4 regions of the Brevibacillus sp. IT-7CA2 genome follow, and region 1 is predicted to be linked to each of the others. Evidence: predicted binding sites of a transcription regulator. Region 1 holds the regulator's gene; each other region holds the start of a gene.
The links. Region 1 encodes Rex, which represses fermentation and respiration genes when NADH is low (regulators of the CRP and FNR family bind a similar motif). Its sites were predicted from a motif close to TTGTGAAATATTTCACAA; they were not measured.

Region 1 (3,189 bases):
TCCAATTCCCCTACCTACACCTGCACTGCCTTACTCCTGTCCCCCACCTGACAGGAGCCTTTTACCGTTTTAACGTTTGGAATACGCGGTTTGCTTCGTAAATCGCGCGCTCCTCATCGATAGTCAACAGCTTATGATTACGCATCAAGAATTTACCCGCTACAATCGTATCTTTCACATCGCGTCCATTTGCTGCGTACACCACGTGTGAAATCGGTTGGTGCGCTGGGTGGAAATGGGCTTGGTGGCTATCCAGCACGATCAAGTCAGCTTGCTTGCCTACTTCAATGCTTCCGAGCGTTTCCTCTTGAAATACCCCTTCTGCGCCATAACGAGTAGCCATGCGAAGTGCTTCTTCTGCTGGTACGGCTACTGGATCGTTGTTCACACCTTTGTGCAGGATCGCAGCGAGTTTCAATTCCTCAAACAAATTCAAATTGTTGTTGCTTGCCGAGCTGTCGGTACCCAGTGACACGCTTACACCTTTTGCCAACATTTTCGGAACAGGAGCAACACCGCTTGCCAGCTTCAGGTTGCTCACTACGTTATGAGAAACTCTCACGTTGTATTTTGCCAAAATGTCTATTTCTTCATCCGTTAGGTGAACAGCGTGTGCGACGAGTGTTGGGCGATTGAACATTCCCAGCTTTTCCAAATGAGCAACTGGACGCAGCCCGTAGTCCTTCTCGTTTTGACCGACTTCCCAAGCAGTTTCAGACATATGGATATGAAGCGGCAAGGAAAGCTCATCGGCTTTTTCGATAATTTGGGTAATAAATTCTGGTGAGCAGGTGTACGGCGCATGTGGTGCCATCATGACGGTAATACGCCCGTCTGCCTGATTATGCCATTCTTTTGCAAAAAGAGTCGCGTCTTTCAGCTTTGTTTGACGTTCTTCTTCGGAGCACAGACCGATCATACCACGGCAAAGGCGGGCACGCATTCCAGCTGCATCGACTTCCTTCGCCACGACGTCCATATGATCATACATATCCACAAACGTGGTGGTTCCGGTACGAATCATCTCGATAAGCGACAATTGGGTACCCCATTTTACTGTGTCGCCCGTGAATTGCGCCTCCAATGGCCACATTTTGTCTTCAAGCCATTGTTGCAGCGGCAAATCATCTGCATAACCGCGTAGGAGAGACATACCAGCATGTCCATGCGTGTTGATTAAGCCTGGCAATATGTAATCACCTTTTTGATCGATGACTTCATCGTATCCCGCTTCCGACAGGTCTTCAGGAGTTGGGCCCACATACGTAATCTTGTTGCCTTCGAATGCTACGGCACCATCGTAAATGACTTCATTCGTATCGTTAACGGTAATGACTGTTGCGTGAATGAGGATCGTCTTTTTCATAGTATACACTCCATTCTTACGTCAAATAGTAGGCCAAGCTTTGCAGGTTGGACGTCACATCCGCATAGTGGATGCGAACATCTTTTCCTGCGCGAATCGTCGTAGGGGCAAAATTCAAGATCCCCCTGATACCCGCTTGAGTCAACTGATCACATACGGATTGCGCTGCAGGTGCCGGTACCGTAATAATCGCTAGCTTGATTTGCTTGTTTACGATCGTTTCTTCCAGCTCTGCTAAAGGCTGGATCGGTATACCTGCGACTTTTTTGCCCTGCTTCTCTGGATTACTGTCAAAGATGGCCGCAATCCGCATGTTATCTTTCAAATAAGCGTTGTAGTTACTAATGGCATGGCCCAAATGCCCAGCTCCGACCAAAGCGACACGGATTTCATCCGTTAGCTTCAGAATTTCACGTATTTTTTCCACCAGATAATCGACATCATAGCCGATTCCCTTTTTTCCAAAATCACCAAAAGCTGCAAGATCTTTTCTGATTTGGGCAGGATTTACATCAAGATTCTTGCCCATCTGTTGGGAGGAAACGGTGGTCACCTCAACTTGCTGCAAATAACTGAGGTAACGCAGATAAATCGGCAAACGACGGACGACCGCTTCTGAAATCTTTTCGTGTTTTGCCACGTTCGGTCTTCCCCCCTAATTCTTTTGCTTCAAAATCCGATATTCTTTTCCATTCGATAAAATGGTAATGGAACCGTCGTGGCTGGTAACGTATGTCTCGGCCCATGACTCACCCAGGCGCTCCATGACTTCCGTCTGACCATCTTTCATTTGATCCCGCGATCGACCTGTCTGAATAATGGCGACCTGAGGATCGACTTGCGTCAGAAACGGTTGCGAAGAGCCTTGATTGCTCCCCTGACCGGCTACCTTTAGCACTTCCGCTTTCAGTCTGTCATTTTGCCGTTCCAACAGTCGCTCTTCTGCTTTTTCATTCACGGCGCTCATAAATAAAAAACGCAATTGACCGTGCGTCAATCGAAAAACGAGAGAATTGTTCTGGGGCGATAAAAATAACGGTTCATCCGGGAGCACAACGTCCATCGAGATTTCTTGGTCAAGAGTGAGTACTTGTCCTTGCTCTGCTTCCATCTGTTTTTGGTTGGAGCGAAGCAGCACGACATGGCGAATCGATGGTGCGATCAGCCTGGGCAAAATAACGGCATCTACAAGCACTTGCTGGCTCAATGAAGCGTAGCCTCCCATATGCTCAGGCTGGTCGTTCGTCAACACTACATAGTCGAGCCGTGTGATCTTGAGCTCTGCCAAGCGCGCCGAGAGAACGGGCCAATCATCTGCCGTACCCGTATCAATCAGCATCGTTTTGCCGCCTGGCATTCTCAAAAGCGTACTCTCACCATGTGGAAGTGCCAAGTAGGTGATAATGAGACCCGAAAATTCCTGTTCTGTCTCTGTTTCAAACGGGTCATCTATCTTCACTGCTGCTTCTTGCAAATACAAATGGCTATCAATCGAGCATGCGCAAAGGAAAATCGCACTAAGAACTACAATCCACCAACGCCACTCTTTTTTCCATAACATTTATTTTATCACCTTAATCCCTATGAGACTATTGCTTCATTTTATGAATCTGACAGGGATTGCATACTAAGGAATGGCTTTATACGCTCTCGCAGCGTTGGCCATGGACCGCTTTCGATCTGAAATGGCGGCAAAGATTGAAGGAAAGAGCGTCCATATCTCGACTCAACCACACGCGTGTCTAGAACGATCACGACCCCGCGATCCAAGTGGTGGCGAATTAATCGACCCACCCCTTGTTTAAATTGCAGAACAGCTTGTG
Region 2 (3,189 bases), on a different contig from region 1:
CTACGCAGCAGAAGAAATATGTAGCCATGTGTTTGAAATGGTGATTTCAAAATATAGCAGCTTTTCACCGGATAAATCAAACTTTGAAGTCTGGCTGTTTGCGATCGCCCGAAACGCAGTGGCAGATTACTTCCGCTCACAGAAAAAAAGAATCAGCTTTTCATTGGATTCGATTCTGAATCTGGTCTTGCCGAAGTCGTCACCGGAGGACATCGTGATCCGCGACGACAATCATCAAGCCTTATTTCAAGCACTGGCGAAGCTGAGTGACAAGGAACGCAATATCATCGCCATGAAATATGCGGCTGGTCTTAAAAACGCAGAAATCGCAGAACTTCTTGGTGTCAGTGGTTCAAATATTGGCGTCGTTCTCTACAGATGCTTGAAAAAGCTGCAAATGGAATTGCAAAAAGGGGGCTTCCGTTATGAAGAGTGAGCATAATCTAGACGATTTTCGTGAACTCACCGACTTGCTTACTGATCTGGAATTAGATGACGCCACTCCAAAAGTCAACATATACAATCGGCTGAAATTCAAATTGGAATCAGGAAACATACAACTACATGATAGTAAAAAGGACGGGATCTATATGAAAACCAATAAATGGAAAGTTGCCACAATTAGTGCTGTTGCTGTTGTTTGCCTTTTAGGGGCATTCTCGACTACATCGTTTGCCCAAGGAATGCTCCAGACGATCTTGGCACGCTTTCAGGTTGGGAACATGGAAATTACCCAATACGATAAAGAGCTACCTGCTACACAGTCCAATACCCAAGAAATCGAGATACCTATAGAACGCAAGGCCCCCCTACAGATGACAGTGGAAGAAGCACGCGCAGCTAGCAAAATGGACTTTCCCGCACCGACATGGTTGGCAGAGCATTATTCCTATGTGAACACGGTCGTTCAAGGCGAGCGTATGGTAGAGATTCAGTATAAAAAAGAGAAAGAGTTTATTTCCTTGTTGATTTCAAACGGTGGCGAAAACGGCATCAGCACGACAGAGGGTGTCAAGATCGAAACCATTGGCGGGAAAAAGGTACATTTCGCCAACGGAATCGTGATTTGGGAGCATGAAGGATTCACGTACGAGCTGTACCAGATGGCAGAGAAGAGCTTTGATGCTGCGACTATCGGCAACATCATCGATTCCTTGTCAACGAAATCCGCAAAAAAATAAGCAGTTGTTGCTTCACCACGTACCCAGGCACACCGACTTCGATTGTTTTTCGAGGTCGGTGATCGCCTGGGTATTTTCGTAATGATGGAATTGGTAGTGCTTTGGGAATGGATACGCCGCTTCCACAAGTGTCGTATCTCATCGAAAAAAATCAATAGGGGAAAGATGGGCCTGTAAAAGGGTCCATATTTTCTACGGCCATAATTGTTGATAATTTTTAATATGAATGAAATTTATTGCACATGTAATGAAATAAGTAATGAAGCATAAGTCTAGCTCAAATGATAGGATAATCCTAAACAGTCACAGAGTGTTAAAAATCATGTAACGAATCGGACACCCTCTAGGGTCAAAAGTCCTGCTACAATTATGCATGACCGGAAATATACAGGGTAAAACAAAACAAAGAACTCTCTCACGAGAAGATGAATGCGAAAAGGGGGTTACAAGAGAGAGAATCAATTGTGATTTTTTTCACATATATTTGTGATTTTTTTCACAAAGTCGCCATAAATGCTGGTTTCCCCACTGGTATAATTCCGGTACATAAAGGCCAAAACGCGAATAGAAAGGGATCTTGTACATGGATATAGTGGATTTGGGACGACTTCAATTTGCGATAACAACTATCTTTCACTTTGTTTTTGTGCCGATTTCCATCGGGCTGTCATTATTAGTAGCCATTATGGAAACGATGTATGTGGTAAAAAAGAATGACTTGTACAAAAAAATGGCCAAGTTTTGGGGAACCTTTTTGCTCATAAATTTTGCTGTCGGGATCGTGACAGGGATTATGCAGGAGTTCCAATTTGGGATGAACTGGTCTGATTTCTCACGATTCGTCGGCGACGTATTTGGGACACCACTAGCGATTGAGGCACTCTTAGCATTCTTCCTCGAATCGACTTTTATTGGACTATGGGTGTTTGGTTGGGATCGCTTGTCCAAAGGTGTGCATCTCGCATGTATTTGGCTCGTATCCATCGGAACGATTCTTTCGGCTCTTTGGATTTTGGCAGCCAACTCGTTCATGCAGCAGCCAGTCGGCTTCGCTATCAATAACGGACGTGCAGAGATGGTCGATTTCTTCGCGCTCCTTAGCAATGGACAATTACTATATGAATTCCCGCATACCGTATTTGCGGCATTTGCGACAGGTGCCTTCTTGGTAGCAGGTATCAGTGCTTGGAAGCTGTTGAAAAAACAAGACGTTACATTCTTTGTGCAATCTTTCAAAATTGCGATCGTGGTAGCATTGATTTCCTCACTTGCTATTGCTCAATTCGGTCATGGTCAGGCACAGTATTTGGTTGCTACCCAACCGATGAAAATGGCAGCGAGTGAAGGTCTCTGGGAAACAAGCTCAGACCCAGCTCCTTGGACGGTTTTTGCAACGATTGATCCGGAAAAACAAGAAAACGGTTTTGAAATAAAGATTCCTTATCTGCTTAGCGTCCTGACGTACAATTCCCTTTCAGGTTCTGTACCGGGCATGTTGGAATTGCAGGCAGAGTATGAGAAAACCTACGGTCCAGGAAACTACATTCCACCGGTTCGTACGACCTTCTGGAGCTTCCGAATCATGGTAGCGGGCGGTAGTGCAATGATTTTGCTGGCTTTGTACGGGGCATATCTGACCATCCGCAAAAAGCTGGAACAGCCAAACAAGCGGTTCATGCAGTTGATGGTTGCGGGTATCTCACTACCATTCATCGCAAACTCAGCTGGGTGGATCATGACGGAGGTAGGTCGTCAGCCGTGGACGGTATTCGGGCTACTGCGTGTTGAAGATTCGGTTTCGCCAAGCATTAGCACAGGAGAGGTATGGTTCTCTCTCATCGCCTTCACGACGATTTATCTCATCCTGCTTTGCCTCTTGGCATATCTGTTTGCTCGTGTGGCCAAAAAAGGACCGGATATGGATAGTCATGAGGAAGTAGAGGATTTACAGCTTCAGGATCCATTTGATCGGGTAAGGAGTGAACGTTATGGAGCTTAATGAACTGTG
Region 3 (3,189 bases), on a different contig from region 1:
ACGATTGAATCACCTTATGCCAATTTTGTTGGCACCTTTGCTTACAAAGACGAGCCAACACTTGGGTTGCGACATTATGTATTACGAGGAACGGTTCGAATGAAGCCCCCATCTGTACGGGCAGGAGAAGTGGGAACATGGACGGCCGTTACGCATTTGCCGCTGTAAGGAAATAGGAGGGTCTTATCTACTGATGGATAGGGCTTTTTTTAATTCCATAAGAAGGAGGCACCTTCCAGTTAGAAGAAGGTGCCTCCTTTTGTGATGTGCGGTTACAGGTGATGCCTATTGAGTGATTCCGAGCATTTGCTTCATATCTTCTTGAGCATCACCAATCAACTGAATATGGAACAAGTCTTGTAATACTTGCAGAACACCGGGCTGAATGAACTCAGGCAATTTTGGACCAATCCGTATATCTTGTATCCCCAGACTAAACAGACCGAGCAGGATGGCAACCGCTTTTTGTTCAAACCAGGAAAGAACGATACTTACCGGCAGCTCGTTCACTTCACATTCGAAGGCATCGGCTAATGCAGCCGCAATCGTAATGGTAGAAACCGAGTTATTGCACTGTCCCAAATCAATATATCTTGGGATGTTGGTACCTGGCACGATGCCGAAATCTACATCGTTAAAACGGAATTTTCCGCAGGAGGTAGTAAGAATGACTGTTTCTGGCGGTAAGGACGTAGCCAATTCACGGTAATACTCGCCTCCCTTGCCAGGAGCGTCACAACCAGCGATGACGAAGAAGCGTTTGATCTGTCCTTCCTTGACTGCCTGAATAATTTCAGGGGCGATGCCGAGGACCGTTTTGTGATGGTAGCCGGTCGTCAATGTCAGTTCCGATTCGATGGAAACCTCAGGAAGAGACAATGCTTTTTCAATGAGCGGCGCAAAATCGTTATCTACAATTTTCGTCACGTTCTCCAAACCGGTTATATCATACGAAAAGAAACGATCGGCGTAGCTGCCACGAATAGGCATTACACAGTTTGTTGTAGCGAGTATGGCGCCGGGAAATTTCTCAAACAATTGACGCTGATCGTACCATGCTTTCCCGATATTTCCTTTCAAATGAGGATATTTCTTCAGCGCGGGATAGCCATGTGCAGGCAGCATTTCGGAATGCGTATACACATTGATTCCTTTGCCTTCTGTCTGTTTTAACAGCTCTTCGAGAGCAAACAGATTGTGTCCCGTAATAACGATGCATTTTCCTTCGATTTTATTTTGCGAGACTGTGATTGGCTGCGGGACTCCGAAATGATCCGTATGAGCCCGATCCAAAAGTTCCATGACTTTTATCGCGGCCTTTCCTACTTTCATGGCCATTTGCAAATGTTCGTCTAAGTTAAAATTCACATTCGTCAATGTAAAATAGAGAGCTTCCTGTGTAATCCCATCCACTTCAGAATCGATATAGCCCAGTTGTCGAGCATGTGTGGCATAAGCCGCAATTCCTTTTAAAGCAAAAATAATTGTATCCTGAATACTCGCAAGATCTTCATTCTTTCCGCAAACGCCTATGACCTTACAACCACCTGATGGAGTCTGTTCACATTGATAACAAAACATGTATAATCCACTCCTTCGATTCAAGATTTCGCCTTGATTATAAGCGGATTGCTCGGAAGGAGCTGTGATTAAAATCACAACGAAACCAAACTTTGCCTCTTATCATAGTGGATGTAGAAGATTCCCAAGTGAGGGGTGTTGTTATGGTACGAAAATGGCAGTTGCCGTTACAGACATTGAGTCTTACGGTCGGTTTCATGGTATGGGTCATTCTGTCATCGCTCATGCCTTTTATCAAAGAAACCGTACCCATGAGTGCAAGCGAAGTGGCGTGGGTGACAGCGATTCCAGTCTTGCTTGGATCGTTGTTGAGAATCCCAGTAGGATATTGGAGTAACCGATTTGGGGCAAGAATTTTATTTAGCATAAGCTTTCTCTTGCTGCTGGCTCCTGTTTTTTATATTAGCCAGGCGACCACTTATACAGATTTGCTAATCGGCGGGTTATTTTTAGGGATAGGCGGAGCGGTGTTTTCCGTTGGTGTCACGTCTCTTCCTAAATACTATCCGAAAGAGAAGCATGGTTCTATAAACGGAATCTACGGTATGGGGAATATTGGTACAGCGATAACCACTTTTGCAGCGCCTGTTCTGGCTAAATCGTTAGGATGGGCCAATACCGTACAGATGTTTATGCTACTACTTGCAGGATTCGCTGTGCTTACCTTCTTAATGGGGGATAAAAATGAACCTAAGGTAGTGACTCCTCTTGGTCAGCAGATCAAGAGTGTCTACAAAAACGAAAAGCTATGGTTAATCAGTTTGTTCTACTTTATTACGTTTGGTTGCTTCGTCGCTTTCACCGTGTATCTCCCGAATTTTTTAGTGAGCCATTTCCAACTGGATAAAGTAGATGCAGGTATGAGAACAGCAGGATTCATTCTTTTGGCGACACTTGCAAGACCATTGGGAGGCTGGCTAGGTGATAGGTGGAACCCCTTCAAGGCATTGATGATTGTGTTTGCCGGGCTCGCCTTGTCTGGAATTGTCTTATCTTTCTCGCCATCAATTTTAATGTATACGGTAGGATGTTTGTTGGTAGCGATATGCGCAGGTATCGGTAACGGTGCCGTGTTCAAATTAGTGCCGATGTATTTCTCGCGACAAGCGGGGATTGTGAATGGGATCGTATCTGCCATGGGGGGATTAGGAGGATTTTTTCCACCGTTGATCTTAACGCTGCTGTTTAATCTGACGGGGCATTACGCGATCGGTTTCATGGCGTTATCTCAGTTTGCACTGGCAAGCTTGGTCTTGGTGATGTGGATGTTTTATCAAGAGAAGCTGCAGCTCGCCGCCACCATTATGGAAAAGACGGGAGAGGCGATACTGATTACCGATACACGAGGAGTCATTAAAAGTGCGAACCATGCTTTTACGAAAGTGACTGGGTATGAGATGAATGAGGTGATTGGCAAGTCCCCCAATATTTTAAAATCAGGGAGGCAGAGTGCCGACTTCTATCAAAAGATGTGGGATTCGATCAAGAAGAATGGCTATTGGCAAGGAGAGATCTGGAATCGCCGGAAGAATGGGGAGCAATATCTCCAATGGCTAACGATCAGCGCGATTAAAGACGATGCAGGAGACGTCGAGTACTATGCTGGCA
Region 4 (3,189 bases), on a different contig from region 1:
ACCCAGCGGGTAAGCCAAGCAGTCTCGAACAGTTTGGCAATGACATGCGGGGTAAAAAGATGGCACAATCCCCAAACGTGATTGAAGATCCGAGCGGAAACGGATAAACAAGCACAAAAAACCCGGGACCTCATGATCCCGGGTTTTCCTGATTCGATTAGTATGCCAAAGAGGACAGACCGTTAATATGAGTCAAGTAGCGAACGTTACTCGCTTCTTTCATCAAGGTTGCTGGCAAGCCTTTCAGCTTCAATTGGCTTGCACCGATTGTTCCGATCGCGTCTTTACGGCCCAGGCTACCCAATGTACCGGAAAATACCGGTTTGAAGGTATCCATTTTGGTGCCGTTGAAGTGTGCGAAGAGATTGTGTCCCACTACTTCACCCATTTGCCATGCCAGTTGCGCAGTTGGAGGGAATGGACGACCTTCTGGCCCCATTACGACCGCACTGTCACCTGCGAGGAATACATCAGGGTGAGAAGTGGATTGCAGGAATTCTGTAACAGTTGCGCGCCCGCGGTTAACTTCCACGCCGCACTCAGCTACTACGCGATTTCCTTGTACACCACCTGTCCATACCATTGTTTTGGTTTCAATGGTAGCGCCATCTTTTAAGCAAACTGTGGTTTCTTTCATTTCCGTTACAGGTACGCCTGTCAGGAACTGAACGCCGCGTTTTTCCAAGCTCGTTTTCGCACGCTCAACCAGGTCAGGAGCAAAACCAGCCAAAATGGAAGGACCTGCTTCTACGCAGTAGATGGATACGTCTGCAAAGTCTACGCCGTGTTTGTGGCACAGATTTGGCAACATATCAGCGAATTCCCCAACCAGCTCGATACCTGTCAGACCGCCACCACCTACTACGAAGGTAACATCTGCTTTATTTTTGCTCGTCTTGTATTCAATCACCCGCTCTTCGAGGTGTGCACGCAGACGATTTGCTTCTTCTACAGACTTCAGTGTGAAGCTGTACTCTTGCAGACCTGGGATTCCGAAGAATGCGGTTTCACTACCCAGCGCAATTACCAAAGCATCGTATTTGATGGACTCGCCGCTCGCCAATGTTACGCGTTGGGAATCGAGACCAATATTTTCTACCGCGTCTACTACAAGGTTAATCTCTTTGCCACGCAGCAATCTTTCCAGAGGGAGCGCCACGTTTTGTTCAGACAGGTTTCCTACTGCCAAGCGGTGCAGTTCCGTAATAATTTGGTGAGTAGGAAAACGGTTTACCACCGTGATCGACGCTTCTTCAGCCGTCATGTATTTACGAGCAGTCAATGCGCTGAGCAAACCACCATAACCGCCGCCTAGAATCAGAATATGCTTCGCCATGCCCAATCCTCCGTCCATGTCTTACAATCAATAATAAAAAATACTAGCGTTTTTGTTGTTGACGTTCTGCTGATACTTCCAGGAATGCTTGTGCGAAACGCAATGTTTTTTGTACTTGCGGATCCTTGAGCATTTTGAGAATACCGAACAAACCGATAGTAGACTCTTCTACATGAACACGGTCATTGGCTTCAATGGCTGCTTGCGCAATACCTTTCGCTTTGTCAGAGATCGGTTTTACGAACTCTTCCATTCCGCCTTTGATGTCGTCGATCAACACATGATCATTTGCTACTGTTTGTACCAAATCATATGTTTTGGTCAAAAGAGTTGTCAGTTCTGCCAATTTAGGCAGGTTCGCCACCAATACGTTCAGTGACTCTTGAATTTCTGGTTTCATCAACTGATCGAGTACATCTTGTTGCTGTGCTGGTGCCAGAGTTGCAGTGCTTGCTACTTCAGCAGCAGCTTGAGCTTGTTGCGTAGTTGTTTGAGACATAAAAAAAACGTCCTCCTTTGCTTTGGAATAGAGGCCTTTCATTCTCGATGCCTGTTCATACGAGTAACGGCCGCTATTCTCCCTGAAAATCCGGTAAAAAATTGTTTGTAACATTTTTCACAAAGTAAAGCAGACAACGGATTCGAATAATCAAAAGTGAATGATTTCACGTGTATTTATTCAGGAAAGCGTACACAACAAATCATGACGTGAACAGGCTCGATTTAGAACTCTATGTACTCTACTATATACCTTCTTCACAGGAACATCAAAGGAAAAAAACCGCTTCCTTAGGAAGAAGCGGTAGGTGAGAGCTTTTTATAGTAATCCTTGATGAGTTCATGGTGCTTTTCATTGATATCCGTAAAGATTAATTCAATCATCGATTGCTTGTCTTGGAACGTTTTTTCCACGATTTTCGCCATCATGACGATCTCCTGCGCTTGCTTTGGTATTTTGAAAGACAAGTGGAGAAAATCGCCCTTCGACACATAACCGTCTGTACCCAATACAAGACGAGTAGGAGAGAATTTCAGCAACACTGCCTCGCCTTTTTCTTCGATCGGTCTCGCTCCCATCACCTTGTAAGGGACAGAAATACCGAGATCTGGGGAGATGGGATCCTGCTTGCGCTTTTGTGTAATTTCTACCCCTACACTAATCGGAATCATCCCTAAAAGCTTGATCGGCCAAAGCGTTTGCTCCGAAACTACTTCCAAATCGATTGTATTCACTGCCGCATCCGTCTCCCAACGAATGCGTACAGTTGATCCGAGAAGCTCTGCTTTCGTTTCAGGCTTCATCTCATAGGAAACTACGAGATAACTGCCCTTTGCATGTTCAACCAAAACTTGGACAGGTGTCGTCACCTGCTTGGAGATGATTAGCGGTAGCGTCGCACCGCGTTGGAGTCGTTTATCCCCCATAAATGGGTTCAGTGATGGGATATCAATCATGGTTTTTGTCACTCCACAAAGTCAAACTCTAATTTGCCGATCCGAACGGTATCCCCGTCTTTTGCTCCTTGCTTACGCAGGGCCTCATCTACACCCATGCTGCGCATTTGTCTTGCAAAACGTTGGGCTGCATCATAACTGGTGAGGTTGGTCATGCGTACGAGCTTCTCGATTTTTTCGCCGCTAACAACAAATACTTCGTTATCACGCGTAATCTCGAATTCGTCTGGTTCTTTTTCTGCACGGAAGACGACACGCTCTTCCACTTCCACAACTTCTTCGACAGTAGGCTTGTCCGGAATGGTCGCCAACATATCCCCGATTACATACATCAATTCCTGTACGCCTTTGCGGGTTGCAGCAGAGATCTCGTACACCTTCACATCTGGAGCCTTTTC

Region 2: the regulator Rex is predicted to act here: its motif matches at 1,666-1,683, upstream of ACM6JA_RS03185 (cytochrome ubiquinol oxidase subunit I).
Region 3: the regulator Rex is predicted to act here: its motif matches at 1,644-1,661, upstream of hcp (hydroxylamine reductase).
Region 4: the regulator Rex is predicted to act here: its motif matches at 1,941-1,958, upstream of ACM6JA_RS26175 (DUF1641 domain-containing protein).

The regions. Positions count from the first base shown of each region.
Region 1 is NZ_CATKQT010000022.1:328,784-331,972, reverse strand. Features, by position in the region: gene ACM6JA_RS14635 (amidohydrolase) at 62-1,366, opposite strand; gene ACM6JA_RS14630 (redox-sensing transcriptional repressor Rex) at 1,383-2,006, opposite strand; gene ACM6JA_RS14625 (ComEC/Rec2 family competence protein) at 2,022-2,927, opposite strand; gene dinG (ATP-dependent DNA helicase DinG) at 2,969-3,189, opposite strand, start outside.
Region 2 is NZ_CATKQT010000005.1:19,673-22,861, reverse strand. Features, by position in the region: gene ACM6JA_RS03195 (sigma-70 family RNA polymerase sigma factor) at 1-436, shown strand, start outside; gene ACM6JA_RS03190 (hypothetical protein) at 426-1,181, shown strand; gene ACM6JA_RS03185 (cytochrome ubiquinol oxidase subunit I) at 1,765-3,180, shown strand; gene cydB (cytochrome d ubiquinol oxidase subunit II) at 3,170-3,189, shown strand, end outside.
Region 3 is NZ_CATKQT010000044.1:599,097-602,285, forward strand. Features, by position in the region: gene ACM6JA_RS22600 (hypothetical protein) at 1-168, shown strand, start outside; gene hcp (hydroxylamine reductase) at 286-1,581, opposite strand; gene ACM6JA_RS22610 (MFS transporter) at 1,725-3,189, shown strand, end outside.
Region 4 is NZ_CATKQT010000052.1:101,326-104,514, forward strand. Features, by position in the region: gene ACM6JA_RS26165 (hypothetical protein) at 1-107, shown strand, start outside; gene ACM6JA_RS26170 (NAD(P)/FAD-dependent oxidoreductase) at 158-1,336, opposite strand; gene ACM6JA_RS26175 (DUF1641 domain-containing protein) at 1,380-1,835, opposite strand; gene ACM6JA_RS26180 (PilZ domain-containing protein) at 2,126-2,791, opposite strand; gene obgE (GTPase ObgE) at 2,800-3,189, opposite strand, start outside.